2 regions of the Nocardia sp. NPDC049220 genome follow, and region 1 is predicted to be linked to the other one. Evidence: riboswitches for the same ligand, from Rfam matches in the RefSeq annotation. Region 1 holds a riboswitch; the other holds the start of a gene.

Region 1 (7,689 bases):
ACGACCCGCATTACGCGTACAAACTGGAATGGCTTGCCGCGCTGCGGGACAATGGCGCACGCTGGCTGGCCGAGCACCCGGAGGCGAAGATCGCGCTGGTGGGTGACTGGAATATCGCGCCGACCGACGACGACGTGTGGTCGGTCGAGTTCTTCGCCGACAAGACGCACACATCGCTGCGGGAACGGGAGGCGTTCTCCGCCGTTGTCGACGCGGGGTTCGTGGACGTGATGCGGCCGTTCGCCCCCGGGCCGGGCGTCTACACCTATTGGGACTACACCCAACTGCGTTTCCCACGCAAAGAGGGCATGCGCATCGATTTCATCCTCGCCTCACCTGCCTTGGCCGCCACCGCGACGGACGCGATGGTCGACCGCGAGGAGCGAAAAGGTAAGGGCGCCAGCGACCACGCACCGGTGATCGCCGAATTCACCGACTGACATCGAGTTATCTAGGCGCAACCCTACCGGCCGCACCCTCCGGCGCTGTCCGCGACATCGTCCACGCACGGCGGAATTTCCGTTCCCACCGGACCGGCAGTACCCTCCCGACCAGCGCTGATATGTTGTCGTTATGGGTAGCGATTCGGCCGTACAGATACGGCGGCGGGCGCGGCATCTCGGCCCGGAGCGACGCCGCCCACAGGTACTCGACATCGCGCTGGCAATCGCTGTGGAGCACGGCGTCGCCGCGGTCACCATGGCCGCGATCGCAGAGCGGATGCAGGTGACGCGCCCGGTGGTGTATGCCTGCTTCGCCGATCGCGTCGAGCTGATCGAGGCGCTGATCCGGCGCGAAGAGAGCTACCTGGTCAGCGGGGTACTGGAGGTGGTGACGCCGCGCGAGGTGAACGCGGACGAAACCGTGTTCGTCGAAGGCTTCCGCGCGCTGCTGACCAAGGCCGCGGGTCGGCCCGACGCGTGGCGGCTGGTGTACGGCAATCCCGATCCCGCCGTGGCGGATTCGTTCGGACGCGGCCGCGCACTCGTGGTCGAGCGCTGCGCCGAACTGCTGCGTCCCACGCTGCGCGCGTGGGGCACCGAGGACGCCGAAGGCAAGCTGCCCGTGCTGGTGGAACAGTGGGTGTCCGCGGGCGAAGGCGCGGTGCGGGCCCTACTCGCCGACGAGGGAAGCTGGACGCCACAGGAACTCGGCGCGTTCGTCGGCGCCGCGGTCTACCGCGCGCTACGCCACGCCTGAGCGAATGACAATTATTCGCCCATCGACGCGATGTATCAATAATTTGCTGCATATGGCGGCTATACTCCGTAATAATTTGCGCCGCTGCGTCGCGTTTTCGCTCCGCTCAGCATGTCCGATCACTACGATGGTGATCAACTATCCGACCACCGGCCTGGCGGAGGAACGGTTATGGCGTTCTATCGGCACCTGGGTGCGGTGCCACCGAAGCGGCACACCCAACATCGCGACGAACAGGGGCAGCTCTATTACGAGGAACTGATGGGCGAGGAGGGATTCTCCAGCGACTCCGCGCTGTTGTATCACCGTGGACTGCCGCCCGCGATAGTCGATTCGACGGTGTGGGAGCTACCCGATCAGTCCACGACGCCGAATCATCCACTGCGTCATCGCCATTTACGTCTACACGCCCTGTTTCCCGGCGACACCCCGACCGAGACCGATCCGGTCACCGGTCGCCGCCTGCTGCTGGGCAACGCGGACGTGCGGATCTACTACGTGGTCGCCGAACGCGGCTCGCCGCTGTATCGCAATGCGATCGGCGACGAGCTGGTGTATGTGGAATCCGGCGACGCCGTGGTCGAAACCGTCTTCGGCGCGTTGCCCGCGCGCAAGGGCGATCAGGTGCTCATCCCGCGGGCCACCACCCACCGCTGGCTGCCCACCGGGCCGGAACCGTTGCGCGCCTATGTGATCGAGGCGACCGGCCATATCACGCCGCCGAAGCGGTACCTGTCCAAGTTCGGTCAGCTGCTCGAGCACGCCCCCTACTGCGAGCGCGACCTACACGGGCCGACCGAGACGATCACCGCTACCGGCGCCGACATCGAGGTGCTGGTCAAACACCGACCCGGCGGAAAGGTCGTCGGCACTCGACTGGTTTACCAGACCCATCCCTTCGACGTGGTCGGCTGGGACGGCTGCCTGTACCCGTTCACCTTCAATATCGGCGATTTCGAGCCGATCACCGGCCGCATCCATCAGCCGCCGCCCGCCCACCAGGCGTTCGAAGGCGGCAATTTCGTCGTCTGCAATTTCGTACCGCGCAAGGTGGACTACCACCCGCTATCGATTCCGGTGCCGTACTACCACTCCAACGTCGACTCCGACGAGATCATGTTCTACTGCGGAGGAAGCTACGAGGCACGCAAGGGATCCGGGATCGGGCAGGGCTCGGTGTCGGTGCACCCCGGCGGCTACGCGCACGGACCACAGCCGGGTGCCTATGAAAACAGCATCGGACTCGAATTCTTCGACGAATTGGCCGTTATGGTCGATACCTTCCGCCCGCTGGAACTCGGCGAAGGCGCGCTCGCCTGCGAGGACCCGAACTACGCGTGGACCTGGTCCGGTCGGGGTCCCGCGTGAGGACCAGGATCGAGGTAGCCGCCGATTCCGTTTTCGGGCCGGACAACCTTCCCTATGGTGTGTTCGCGCCGCGCGGACGCGGAGGTCGGGTGGGCGTACGGATCGGCGATCACGTCATCGATCTCGCCGCGACACTCGAGGATGCGACATTCGCCAGGCCCGGATTGGCAGTGTTCATGGCGCAGGGCCCCGAGCGATGGCGCGAGGTGCGTGATCGAGTCCGCGAGTTGGTCGACGGCGAGATCGACAGCGCCGCGGTGCATGCGCTGTCCGAGGTGGACGTCGGTTTGCCGGTACGCGTCGGCGACTATGTGGACTTCTACGCAAGCATCGATCACGCGACGAACCTCGGCCGCTTGTTCCGGCCGGACAGCGAGCCGCTGCTGCCCAACTGGCGACATCTGCCGGTCGGCTACCACGGTAGGGCGGGCACCGTGGTGGTCTCCGGCACCGAGGTGGTGCGTCCGCACGGGCAGCGTGGCACCGACTCGGGCACTCCGGATTTCGGCCCGTCGCGACGGCTGGACATCGAAGCGGAACTGGGGTTCCTGATCGGTGTCGGTTCCCCGCTCGGCAGTCCGGTGAACATCGACGAGTTCGGCGACCGGATATTCGGCGTCGCGCTGATCAACGACTGGTCAGCACGAGATATCCAGGCGTGGGAGTACCAACCGCTCGGACCATTCCTCGGCAAGTCGTTCGCGACCTCGATCTCGGCCTGGGTGACACCGCTGGCGGCGCTGGAGGCCGCCCGGATCCCGCTGCCCGAGCAGTCGCCGGAACCATTGCCCTATCTCCAGGAGACCGAGCGTTGGGGCCTCGACATCGATTTCACCGTCGCCTGGAACGGACAACCGGTCGCCTATCCGCCCTACGCCCGGATGTATTGGTCACCGGCGCAAATGCTGGCGCATCTCACCGCGAACGGCGCGGCCACCCGCACCGGCGACCTCTATGCCTCCGGCACCGTCTCCGGACCGGAACCGGACCAGCGCGGCTCGTTCATCGAATTGTCCTGGGGCGGAACCGCACCGGTTCTGGTGAACGGCCAGCAGCGCACCTTCCTGGAGGACGGCGACGAGGTAACCATCACTGCCACCGCACCCGGCCCTAATACCGCGCGGATCGGACTCGGTGAGGTGAAAGGCCGCATCCAGCCGGCCCGGTCGCGGTGATTGCCTGATATCCGGACACTGCCGAGTCGCGGAGGACGCCGGCGCCGAATCCGCCGACGTGGAACGTGTCGAGTCGCCGGGCACTCCGGGTGGACGGGTATGGTCGGTCGGGAAATTCACAAGCCAACGGGGGCTCGCACCAGCGGGCTGAGAGGACGGCTAGCCGAACAGGCGCCAGGGCCGTCGACCGTATGAACCTGACCGGGTAATGCCGGCGTAGGGAGGAAAGATGGCAATCACCGCTGCGTCCGACGGTGCCTCCGCACCTGTCGACGGTGTCACCACCGGCCCCATCGAGGGCAGCAACAAGCACTACCTGGAGGTCGATGAACTGCGCGTTCCGGTGCGCCGGATCACGCTGAGCAATGGCGAGCACTTCGACGTCTACGACACCTCGGGCCCGTACACCGACGTCGCGGCGGAGATCGACCTCGAAGCCGGTCTGCCGAAGTTGCGCGACGCGTGGACCAGGCCCGAACCGGTGTCCGCGCAAATACCCGCCACCGAACGCACCGATGGTCCGCGTACCCAACTCGCCTGGGCACGCCAGGGCATCGTCACACCGGAGATGCGCTTCATCGCCGCGCGCGAAGGGGTGTCGCCGGAGTTGGTGCGTGCCGAGGTGGCCGCGGGTCGAGCGGTGATCCCGGCCAACCACCGGCACCCCGAGCTCGAGCCGACCATCATCGGCAAGAAGTTCCTGGTCAAGATCAACGCCAATATCGGTAACTCGGCCGTCTCCTCCTCGATCGCCGAGGAGGTGGAGAAGATGGTGTGGGCCACTCGCTGGGGCGCCGACACCATCATGGACCTGTCCACCGGCAAGAACATCCACGAGACGCGCGAATGGATTCTGCGCAACTCCCCGGTTCCGGTCGGGACCGTACCGATCTATCAGGCGCTGGAGAAGGTGAACGGCGACCCGACCGCGCTCACCTGGGAGATCTACCGCGACACTGTGCTCGAACAGTGTGAACAGGGCGTCGACTACATGACCGTGCACGCGGGCGTGCTGTTGCGCTACGTGCCACTGACCGCCAAGCGGGTCACCGGCATCGTCTCGCGCGGCGGGTCGATCATGGCGGCGTGGTGTCTGGCCCACCATCAGGAATCGTTCCTGTACACGCACTTCGAGGAGCTCTGCGAGATTCTCGCACGCTACGACGTCACCTTCTCGCTCGGCGACGGCCTGCGTCCGGGCTCCATCGCCGACGCCAACGACGAGGCGCAGTTCGCCGAGTTGCGCACCCTCGGCGAACTGACGACGATCGCGAAATCCCATGGCGTGCAGGTGATGATCGAGGGCCCCGGTCACGTGCCGATGCACAAGATCGTGGAGAACGTGCGGCTCGAGGAGGAACTGTGCGAGGAGGCGCCGTTCTATACACTCGGCCCGCTGGCCACCGACATCGCGCCCGCCTATGACCACATCACCTCGGCCATCGGCGCCGCGATCATCGCCCAGGCGGGTACGGCCATGCTCTGCTATGTCACGCCGAAGGAGCACCTCGGCCTGCCCAACCGCGACGACGTCAAGGTCGGTGTGATCACCTACAAAATCGCCGCACACGCCGCCGACCTGGCCAAGGGACACCCGCACGCGCAGGACCGCGACAACGAATTGTCCAAGGCGCGGTTCGAATTCCGCTGGCGCGACCAGTTCGCACTGTCACTGGATCCAGACACCGCTCGCGAGTACCACGACGAGACACTGCCCGCCGAGCCGGCCAAGACCGCGCACTTCTGCTCGATGTGCGGCCCGAAGTTCTGCTCGATGCGCATCTCGGCCGACGTGCGCGAGTACGCCGCGCGCCAAGGCCTGACCGAGGACGACGCCCTGGCGGCGGGGATGGCGGAGAAGTCCGCGGAGTTCGCCGACCGCGGCAACGCCGTCTACCTGCCGGTCGTTTCGTAGCGAGTGATCGCCGCCCGCCGTCTTCGGCGGGCGGCGTATCGATCGTCCGCCGAGCTGTTCGGTAATGATCCAGCCGCGACGCTAAAACGGGGGAGGTCTTGCAGATCGGCAGCCGATCGAGTGCGCGCGGGCATTGCGGCGAGATCCGCGCCAGACCAAGCCCCACTACCCCTGGCACGCGGCGCACGGCCGTGCAATCGAGGGTTCCATGGGCGAGTGGGCTTCGCACGAACGCCGCACCCAGACAACCGGTGTGGGCGGCACACGCCCGAGCCGGGGTGAACATCACATGCCTATCACGTCATCGGTCAGACAGGGCGAACCTTCGCATGTACCGTCCACGCAGGCCGGCACCGAATTCACTGAACCGAGTTCAGTGATCGCCGGTGGCCGCCCGAAGAACCACACCCTCGTCGGCGATGTCTTGCACGGTTGTGACGTCCTCCCTATCGCACTGTCTGGTCGATCAAGCGGCGGGCGGCACGATCGGTGCGATCGACATCGCCGGTGATCAGCCGATCCTGCAGGATGCCGCGCAGACCCGAGATGAGCAGGGTCGCGACCACGTCCGGGTCGTCGACCGACCGCAGACCACGCAGCCCTTCGGCCAGGGCGGCGACGAAGACGGCGATGGCCGACTCGGCGTAGTCGACATAGGGACTGCGCGGGGCACAGGCCGCGCCGAGAACCTGAAGCATCACCTTGACGCTCGTGCTTGCCGCACCCGAAGTGTTGGCCGTCCAGAAATCCCACAGCCGGTCGCGCAATGCCGCCGGTTCCGCGATATCGGCGAAGAGGACGGCCATATCGGGTCGCTGCGTTGCCAGCGCCTGGACCAGCAGTTCTTCTTTGGTCGTGAAGTAGTAGATCAGCATGCGCGAGCTGGTGCCGAGTTCGGCCGCGAGCGGGCGCAGGGACAGATCCGCCAGGCCGTGGTCGGCGATATAGCGCACGACGGCGGCAAGTAACTCAGCGCGTTTGGCGTGGTCGAGAGGGCGGGCCATGGGTTGACTGTAGCGACCGGTACAGGTATTCATGACATCGTGACTGTAACAATCGCTTCAGAAACGCGGGATTCGGTCGTCGTCACCGGTTACGCGGCCACCACGTCGCTCGCTGACGACATGGACGCGACCTGGTCCGGTTTGCTGGCGGGACACAGCGGGATCGGCGTGCTCGACGACGACTTCGTGACCGAGTTCGATCTGCCGGTCCGCATCGGCGGCAAGCTGAAGGCGCAGCCCTGCGACCGGCTGACCAGGGTGGAGCAGCGCAGACACTCCTACGTCGAGCAGATGGCGCTGGTCCTCGGCCGCCGGGCTTGGCACTCGGCGGGCGCTCCCGAACTGGACGGCGAGCGGCTGGCGGTCGCCATCGGCACCGGGCTCGGTGGTGGCGACGCACTGATCGACGCGGTCGACGCGATGCGCGCCGGCGGGTACCGGAAGGTCTCGCCGATGTCGGTGCCGATGGTGATGCCGAACGGGCCGGCGGCAACCGTCGGGCTGGAAATCGGGGCCAAGGCGGGAGTCTTCGCGCCGGTCTCGGCCTGCTCGTCCGGTTCGGAGGCCATCGCGCACGCCTGGCGACTGATCACCACGGGCGAGGCGGACGTCGTGGTGGCTGGTGGCGTGGAAGGCCACATCCACGCCGTGCCCATCGCCAGTTTCGCCATGATGCGTGCGATGAGCACCCGCAACGACGAACCCGAGCGCGCCTCCCGCCCGTTCGACCGGGACCGTGACGGTTTCGTGTTCGGCGAGGCGGGCGCGCTCATGGTGCTGGAATCGGAACGGCACGCCCGTGCCCGCGGCGCCGTCGTGCACGGCAGGGTGCTCGGTGCGGGCATCACCTCCGACGCTTACCACATCGTCGCCTCCGAGCCCGCGGGCGTCGGCGCCGCCCGCGCCATGCGCAAAGCCATCAGCACCGCCGGACTGCAGATTTCGGATATCCAGCATGTCAACGCGCATGCCACGGCCACGTCGATCGGCGACGCCTCGGAGGCCAACGCGATCGCGGCCGTCCTCC
Region 2 (7,689 bases), on a different contig from region 1:
TGTCCCAAGGCGCCAGCCCCTCCGGCTATCCCACACGCGAAAGCATCGAACCCCGCGCGGTCGAGCCACCGGGCAGCGCTGATCTGATCGTGAGTGCGTTGCTGTGGTTCCTGCCCGCGACGCTGGCCATGATGTCCGTGGTGCTCGCGCCCTGGTTCCTGATGGCGGGTGGTGTGTGCGAGTCCAAACCCGGCTGTCGGGTCGACATCAGCGCGGGTGTCTGGGTGATGGTCGGCGGCGGAATCACGGGATTCGTTGTCGGCGCGGTGATGTCCGGGAGGGCAGCCAAGCAGGGCCGGGCACTGTTTCCCGGCGCGCTGGTCGGAGCCGTCCTCGTGGTGCTGGCGTGGTTCGCGGGCTCGTTCCTCATGGGATAGTTCGCCATCGCGGCGGATCGAACGGCGCGGCCCACCCGACTTCCCAGTAGCACGGGCGATTGCGCCCGACGTAGTGCGTGCCGATCGGAGCGACCGCCGAGAGGTCAGCATGCGTCGTCGCTGTCCTGGTAGTGGGCCCGAGCCGGTGGCGCGCCGCCGGCTGTCGGGGCTGCGGACGCCGCACCCGAATCGGCTTTCAGGTACCAGGCTTTCGGTCGAGTCGCCGACCGCTACCCGCAGGATCTGCCGGTGTAACGGGCACTGACACCGCTGCTACGTCAGTGTCCAGGGGTGTAGACGACGCGGGCGAGCAGCGCGGGATCAGCATGTCCGTCCGGGTTCTTCCAGATCGGCAACTCCGGGGTGAAGTCGTAAGGGTGCTACCCGGTAACCATAGGAAGGCTCACCGCACGAGCGCCGGTTTCCGGCTACGGCCGCCAGAGCGAACATGTTCGTACGGAGCAATTCATTCTCGATGCGAGGCGCCCTGCTCCCGGCAGCGCTGATTCGTTACACCACCCGGGCCATCGGGCCTCTGCGGCGGCGGAGTCAGGTCGACCTCGTATTCCATCATGCCCGACTCTGGTGCGGGTGTACTATTCGCCGGAATCACCCATCGCGGGAGCTCGGGCTCGGCCGGGCTGAGAGGGCGTACCCTACGCGTCGCCGACCGCATGAACCTGTCCGGGTAATGCCGGCGTAGGGAGCATTACCGTCATGGCGTCATCGACCCTGGACAATGCCGGCCACGAAGCCCCGCTCACGCTCGACCAGCCCGCACCGAAAGTGCTGTCGTTCTGGGATCAGAGCGCATTCTGGGCCAACCTCGGCGTCAGCCTCTTCGCGTTCTCCGGCGCCTACACAGTGCTGGCGCCGAACGCACAGGGCGCAGCGCAGATCTCGATCGCGGCGGGCATCCTCGCGACGATCATCGGGACCGTGCTGGGCGGGCTGATGCTCGGTGCGGCGGCTGTCCCCGGCGCGCGGACCGGCAAGCCCGCGATGGTGCTGCTTCGTGGTCTGTTCGGCGCGAAGCTGAGCTACCTGCCGACAGTTCTGAACGTTGCGCAGCTGATCGGCTGGGGGACATTCGAGCTGATCGTGATCGGCGATGCGGCCGCCGAACTGTTCCACGGCGGGCCGCACTGGCTCTACGTGGTGGCCGCGGGACTGCTCACCACCGTCCTGACGATCTGGCCCCTCGGGTCGGTCCGAGTACTGCGCCGGTTCGTGACGGTCGGCGTGGTCATCGCGTTGATCTGGTTCTATGTCCAGTTCATCCGCAGCGGGCTCCCCGACCTGCTGGCCGATCCCGGACCGCGGGGCGACGGCCCGTTCGGGGTCGACTGGAACCTCTTCTGGATTGCCACCGATGCCGCCCTCGCTGTCTCCATCTCCTGGGTGCCGGTCGCCGCCGACTACACCCGCCACTCCCGCAGCAGCCGCTCGGCGTTCGGGGCGGCCAGCGGGGCATACGCCCTCACCCAGATCATCGCCTATGTCCTGGGACTGTTCGCGCTGGCGCTCACGACCGCGGACGACAGCCCGTATACACCATTCCTGCAGGTGAGCCTAGGCGCACTGTTCTTCTTCGTCTTCGTGCTGCGCGAGGCCGACCAGTCGTTCGCCAACGTCTATTCCACCGCGGTCTCGATCCAGAATCTGACGCCGCGAGTCGACCGCCGCATCCTGTCGATCGGCCTGGGCACCCTGATCACACTGTTCGCGCTGCGGTTGGACATGGCCGACTACTTCGGCTTCCTCGGGCTGATCGGATCGGTCTTCGTACCACTGCTCGGTGTGCTGGTGGCCGATTTCTTCCTGCGCGCGAACGGTGTGTGGAACACCGCGCATGATGCCCCCTCCCGTTGGGGAATGATCGTCGCCTGGCTGGTGGGACTCACGGTGTATCAGCTGGTCAACCCCGGTGACGCGGGGCGGTGGACCGACTTCTGGATATGGATTCAGGGGATCGTACATTTCACCAAGCAGGCATGGATGAGCGCCTCGCTGCTGTCGTTCGGAGCGGCGGTCCTGGTGGCGTGGCTGGTCGGGCGAATCACAGCGCCGCGCAAACCGGCGTAGCGGTTTGCCACGATGGAGAGATGGGGCAGATCCGAGTCGGCACGTCGGGGTGGGTGTATCCGCCGTGGCGAGGGACGTTGTATCCAGCGGGCCTGACGCAGAAGCGGGAACTGGCCTATCTGTCCGAACGCCTCGATTCGGTCGAGATCAATGGGTCGTTCTACGCGCTGCAACGTCCGTCCAGCTACCGAACCTGGGCCGAGCAGACCCCGGACGATTTCGTGTTCGCGGTGAAGGGCAGTAGGTACATCACCCATATGAAGCGCCTGCGCGACGACGACGCCCCGCTGGCCAACTTCCTCGCGTCCGGACCGCTCGCGCTCGGACCGAAGCTGGGACCGATCCTGTGGCAGCTGCCACCGACGTTGCCGTTCGACGTGCAGCTGATCGACACGTTCCTCAGCCACCTCCCCCGCACCACCGTGCAGGGCGTCGAGGTCGCTCGACGACACGACCAGCGGGTCGACCCCGCCTACGCGGCGACAGACGCCGACCGTCCGCTGCGGCACGCGCTGGAAGTCAGGCACGACAGCTTCGTGACGCCGAAGTGCACCGACTTGCTCAGGCGGCACGGCGTCGCACTGGTGGTCGCCGATGCGGCGGGCAAGTATCCGCTGCTCGAGGAGGTCACCGCGGATTTCGTGTACATCCGGCTACATGGACACGACGAACTCTACGTCAGCGGGTACACCGACCATGCCCTGGACGAGTGGGCGGTGAAGATCCGCGCGTGGGCCGAGACCGGCGACGTGTTCGCCTATTTCGACAACGACGCGAAGGTCATGGCGCCACGCGACGCCCTTGCTCTGCGGACACGGCTGGCACGCCCGTGAAGTATTCGGCCTCGCCACCGACGGTTGGTCACACAGTTCGATCGGACGCTGTGCCGCGACAACGGTGACGCGGCGGGTTCGTTACGCCGACCGGCGCAGCGGGTGTAGTGCGGCCAGTGCGCGCAGCGCGTCGGCGCGGGAAATCGGTTGGTCGTTCTCCAGGGTTGCCAGTTCTAGTTCGATCCAGTCGCGGATGAGCGCGGACATGGTCACGTTGCGCTGTTCAGCGGCCTTCTTGACCCGCTGGTGCAGATCGAGCGGGATGCGCAGTGAGGTGGTGACGGTGACCGTGTCGTCCGGGCACAGCGGTGGCGGCACCTCGGCCGGATCCACCGGCACGTCGCTGTATTCGAGGCCGGACAGGAAGTCCGGGACGTCGGTCGGGTTTGTCGGGTAATCAGTCATCGGCGTGCTCCCAACGCTCGAGTTCAGCCACCTGGGCGTCGGACATCTCGACCGCACCCAGGATGTCCCACTGCCAGCCTTCGGTGCGGCGGACAGCGACCACCAGTGGCCGGCCGGTGCTGGTACGGCCCCACACCGTCAGGACCGGCAGCGCATTCCGCCCACGCGCCTGCCGAGGCCAGCGGCGGACACCCATGAGCACCTGCAGTACCTCGTGCGGATCGATCCCCACGAGCGACAACAGTGCCCACTCAGGCCAGTTATAACCCACGATCAGCGATAATACAAGTGTATTGCACCGAATCGCACGCTCAGCGTGCTGTCGCGCGGGAGAGGTTCCAGCTCTGCCAGGTGTCATCGTCGAGGTCCGCGCGAAGCCGGTTGCGCACAGTCGTGCGCAACGGTTCGGGAAGCCGATCGGTCGCGGGCAAGATATCCGGTGAGAGTGCTCCCAGGTAGTCGACATCCAACGGCTTGCCATGTAGCCATCGGTCGATGTTCTTGTCCGCGATCAACTGTTCCGGGTCCAGGACGGCGAGGGCGAGGACGGTGGCCGCGGCGGTTGCGAGTACAGCGCGCGGCAGCCACATGTGTTCTAGTCGCGCGACCGCGGCCGTGACCAGCAGGTAGACCAGACCCAGCCACAATTCGCAGACCTCGACCAGGAGACGAAGGACGGTGAAGCCGTACGCCTGCTGGTATGTCCACATTCGACCGAGGGCCGAGGCGACGATGATCAATGCGAGCATGCTTACCGCCGTGAGCAGTCCGCGAAGCCACCACCGATCCGCCGCTGTGTCTTGCGTGGCCCAGCGCAGCACGATCACGATCACCACCAGTGTCAGGATGGTGACCGCCGACAATTGCCAAAACCCACTGCGCGCATATTCGGCATAGGTCAGCCCCGCGGTGCGGCGAACATATCCGTCGCCACCGAAGAGAGCGACGAACTGGGCAGCTACGAACGCCGCGAACAGAATCGCGAGTGCCCCAACCGGCAGCGCCCACTCCATACGCCGCAGACCCCGGCCGCCGCCGTCGTGGACGGCCGCGGATGCCGGCGGACCGGCGAGTAGAAACGACGCGCCGAGGGCACCGAACGCGAACATCCCGAACAGCACGATCCACCGCAACACCGAAGGTGGGTCGAGATCCGGCGTCACGACCTCGAGTAGGGCAGCAAATGTCGCGTCGGCGCTGCCGAGCAGCGGGACGAATACCGCGAACAACGCTACGGTCACCACTACCGACAACCCGAGCCGCCACGCCCGCTTCGCTTCACTCGCGCGCACCCGACTCATGCCCGCGTACACCCACCGCACGGCGGCAGACGCCGCGAGCGGAACGGCCACCATGTCGTAGAGGACGCCGCGCGCCGACCGACGCCCGACGACAGCCAGTGACCCGCTGACGGAGGCGGCTACGACACACAGCGCGAACAGCCACCCCGCGGCGCGGAACGCGCCGACCGCCAGCAGGGCCAGCGCGAGCAATGCCCACCAGAGCCGTCCCGCATTTTCCCTGCGACGTGCAAATGCCCGCGGTCGGATGGGTCGTTCGGTCCCAAGCTCTGGTGCAGAGCCGTCGATGGTGTCGGGCGCACCGGGCACGATCACAGCGGCGCGGCGAGCATTGCGGTCGATCGAGAAGACTGCCGTCACGAGTACTGAACCCGCGAGGACCCAGCCGATTCCGGGCCGGTCGGCCGGGATCAGGATCGCGGCGGCCACCCCAGAAATCAGGGCTGCCGGCACCACACCGGGCGGACAGGCGACCTGCCGCCATCGTGGCGGCCGCGTGTGGACCATTGGGGCCGGGAGGTGTACCCGCTCGGTCTCGACTGCGGGCTCGGATCTTTCGGGCATAGTTTCTCCTGTCGGCATGCGGGATTACCCGGGTCCTCCGTACGGAGGACCGGGTTGTCTGATCTGGAAAGTCAGCGGTTCGGCAGGACCACGCGAATGCGGGAGCCGGGGTCGGCGACGGCGATGGTCCCGCCGTGCAGGTCGACCACCCAGCGGGAGATGGCGAGACCGAGTCCGGTGCCGCCGCCTACCGTTCGACCGCCTCTGGTGAAACGGTCGAAGACGGTCGCTCGCTCGGCGAGCGGGATACCGGGGCCTTCGTCCTGCACGTCGATGACGATGTCGTGCTGGCGCTTCGACGCGGTGATGCGGACTTCCCCGCCAGCCGGGCCGTGCCGTGCGGCATTGTCGAGCAGATTGAGTAACACCTGATGCACACGCGCGCGGTCCGCGAACACGCTCACGGTGCTCGGCTCTACCTCGGTATGGAAACGCACGCCGCGCCCGAAGGCGGCGGTCATGACTTCGGCCTCGGCAACGACCTCGGCCAGCAGCGGCGCGACCGGGAACTCTTCCCGGTCGAGCGGAAATGCGCCCGCTTCGATGCTGGACAGGTCGAGCAGTTCGGAGACGAGCAAGCTCAGCCGCTCGGTTTGCGCCAACGCCGTGCGCAGCGTCGCCGCGTCGGGCACCCAGACGCCGTCGACCAAGTTCTCCAGTACCGCGTTCAAGGCGGTGATGGGTGTGCGCAGTTCGTGCGACACGTTCGCGATGAGATCGCGGCGTTGTTGGTCGGCCGCGGCCAAGTCGGCGGCCATCTGGTTGAACGCCTCGGCCAATTGTCCGACCTCGTCGCGGGAGGTCGCCCGTACCCGGCGGGTGTAGTCGCCGTGTGCCATCCGCTGAGCGGCCGCCGTCATCTCACGCAGCGGCCGCGTGATGCCATGGGCGAGAAACTGCGAGGTCACCAGCGCTATCACCGTCGCGGTGATCGTTGTCCGCGGTGGCAACCACCCGATCTGGAACCGGAAGAACCCGAACGCGACGCCGCCGGAACACAGCATGAGAATCGCCAGTTTCAGCTTGATCGACCGCACCCGATCGAGCGGCCGCGGCAACGTCTCAGTTGCTACCCGGTCCCCCATCTGGCGGACCCAACTCCAGGTGGCGGAGGCGATGCCGGGGCGTGCACCTGACGTCGCCTGATCGATACCTGGTGTAGAGCCCCGTTCGCCGGCCTGATGATCCGCTCCGACGAACCGCGGGGACTGCGCACCACGGGCGGTTCCGGACCGAGCCCGCCCGTGCTCGGTGCTCATCGAGCCTCCAGTGCGTAGCCGACACCGTGCACAGTACGGATCAGGTCGGCACCGAGCTTGCGGCGCAACGCCTTGACGTGACTGTCGACCGCGCGCGTGCCAGCGGCGTCGGCCCAGTCCCAGACTTCTTCGAGCAGCTGTTCGCGGGCGAGAACCACCCGTGGCCGACGCGCCAAGCGGGCCAACAGGTCGAATTCGAGTGGCGTGAGCTGCGCCTCGACCTCGGCGCGCCACACCCGACGCTGGTCGACATCGATGCGTAGATCACCGACCAGGATGCTTGCGCCGTCCCGGTCGGCGGCGCGCTCCACCCGGCGCAGCAGCGCATGCACCCGGGCCGCGAGCACACGCAGCGAGAACGGCTTCGTCAGATAGTCGTCCGCACCAACCCCGAGACCGATGAGCTGGTCGGTTTCGTCGGTGCGCGCGGTGAGCATGAGCACGGGAATCGGACGGACGGCCTGAACGCGGCGGCAGACTTCGAGCCCGTCGAAGCCCGGCAGCATGATATCGAGAACCACCAGGTCCGGTTTCCTGGCCGCGACAGCGGCGACCGCCGAGGGGCCGTCGTGCGCCAGGTCCACGGTGAACCCTTCCGCCCGCAGTCTCGCCGCCACGGATTCGGCGATGGTCACTTCGTCATCGACCACGAGGATCCGACGTGATGCGGCCGATGCGCTCTGTTCCATGACCGGAACCCTAGCCACCGGCTGTGGAGAGAACCGTCGTCAATTGTGGAGATCCGGTGTGCACTCGGCTCAGCGAGGACCATCTGACCGTCGACCTACCCCGCGGCGACGCCGGCCGGCCCATCTCGCTTGGACACCCGGCGGGAGCGCCTGCTCTGGAGACGACGGCACTCAGG

The links. A riboswitch is a leader RNA that binds a small molecule or an ion and turns the genes downstream of it on or off. The one in region 1 is predicted to bind thiamine pyrophosphate.
Region 2: linked by a shared signal. The riboswitch ahead of AB0C34_RS07355 (cytosine permease) and the one ahead of thiC (phosphomethylpyrimidine synthase ThiC) in region 1 are both predicted to bind thiamine pyrophosphate.

The regions. Positions count from the first base shown of each region.
Region 1 covers NZ_JBEZDA010000002.1:790,647-798,335, reverse strand. The annotation lists gene AB0C34_RS10690 (exodeoxyribonuclease III) at 1-440, shown strand, start outside; gene AB0C34_RS10685 (TetR/AcrR family transcriptional regulator) at 574-1,200, shown strand; gene AB0C34_RS10680 (homogentisate 1,2-dioxygenase) at 1,372-2,568, shown strand; gene fahA (fumarylacetoacetase) at 2,565-3,743, shown strand; TPP riboswitch at 3,860-3,983, shown strand; gene thiC (phosphomethylpyrimidine synthase ThiC) at 3,973-5,658, shown strand; gene AB0C34_RS10665 (TetR/AcrR family transcriptional regulator) at 6,105-6,662, opposite strand; gene AB0C34_RS10660 (KasA/KasB family beta-ketoacyl-ACP synthase) at 6,702-7,689, shown strand, end outside.
Region 2 covers NZ_JBEZDA010000001.1:1,643,806-1,651,494, reverse strand. The annotation lists gene AB0C34_RS07360 (hypothetical protein) at 1-377, shown strand, start outside; TPP riboswitch at 986-1,101, shown strand; gene AB0C34_RS07355 (cytosine permease) at 1,095-2,462, shown strand; gene AB0C34_RS07350 (DUF72 domain-containing protein) at 2,483-3,295, shown strand; gene AB0C34_RS07345 (CopG family transcriptional regulator) at 3,377-3,700, opposite strand; gene AB0C34_RS07340 (hypothetical protein) at 3,693-3,971, opposite strand; gene AB0C34_RS07335 (DUF4173 domain-containing protein) at 4,012-5,565, opposite strand; gene AB0C34_RS07330 (ATP-binding protein) at 5,637-6,650, opposite strand; gene AB0C34_RS07325 (response regulator transcription factor) at 6,821-7,513, opposite strand; gene AB0C34_RS07320 (lipase family protein) at 7,685-7,689, opposite strand, start outside.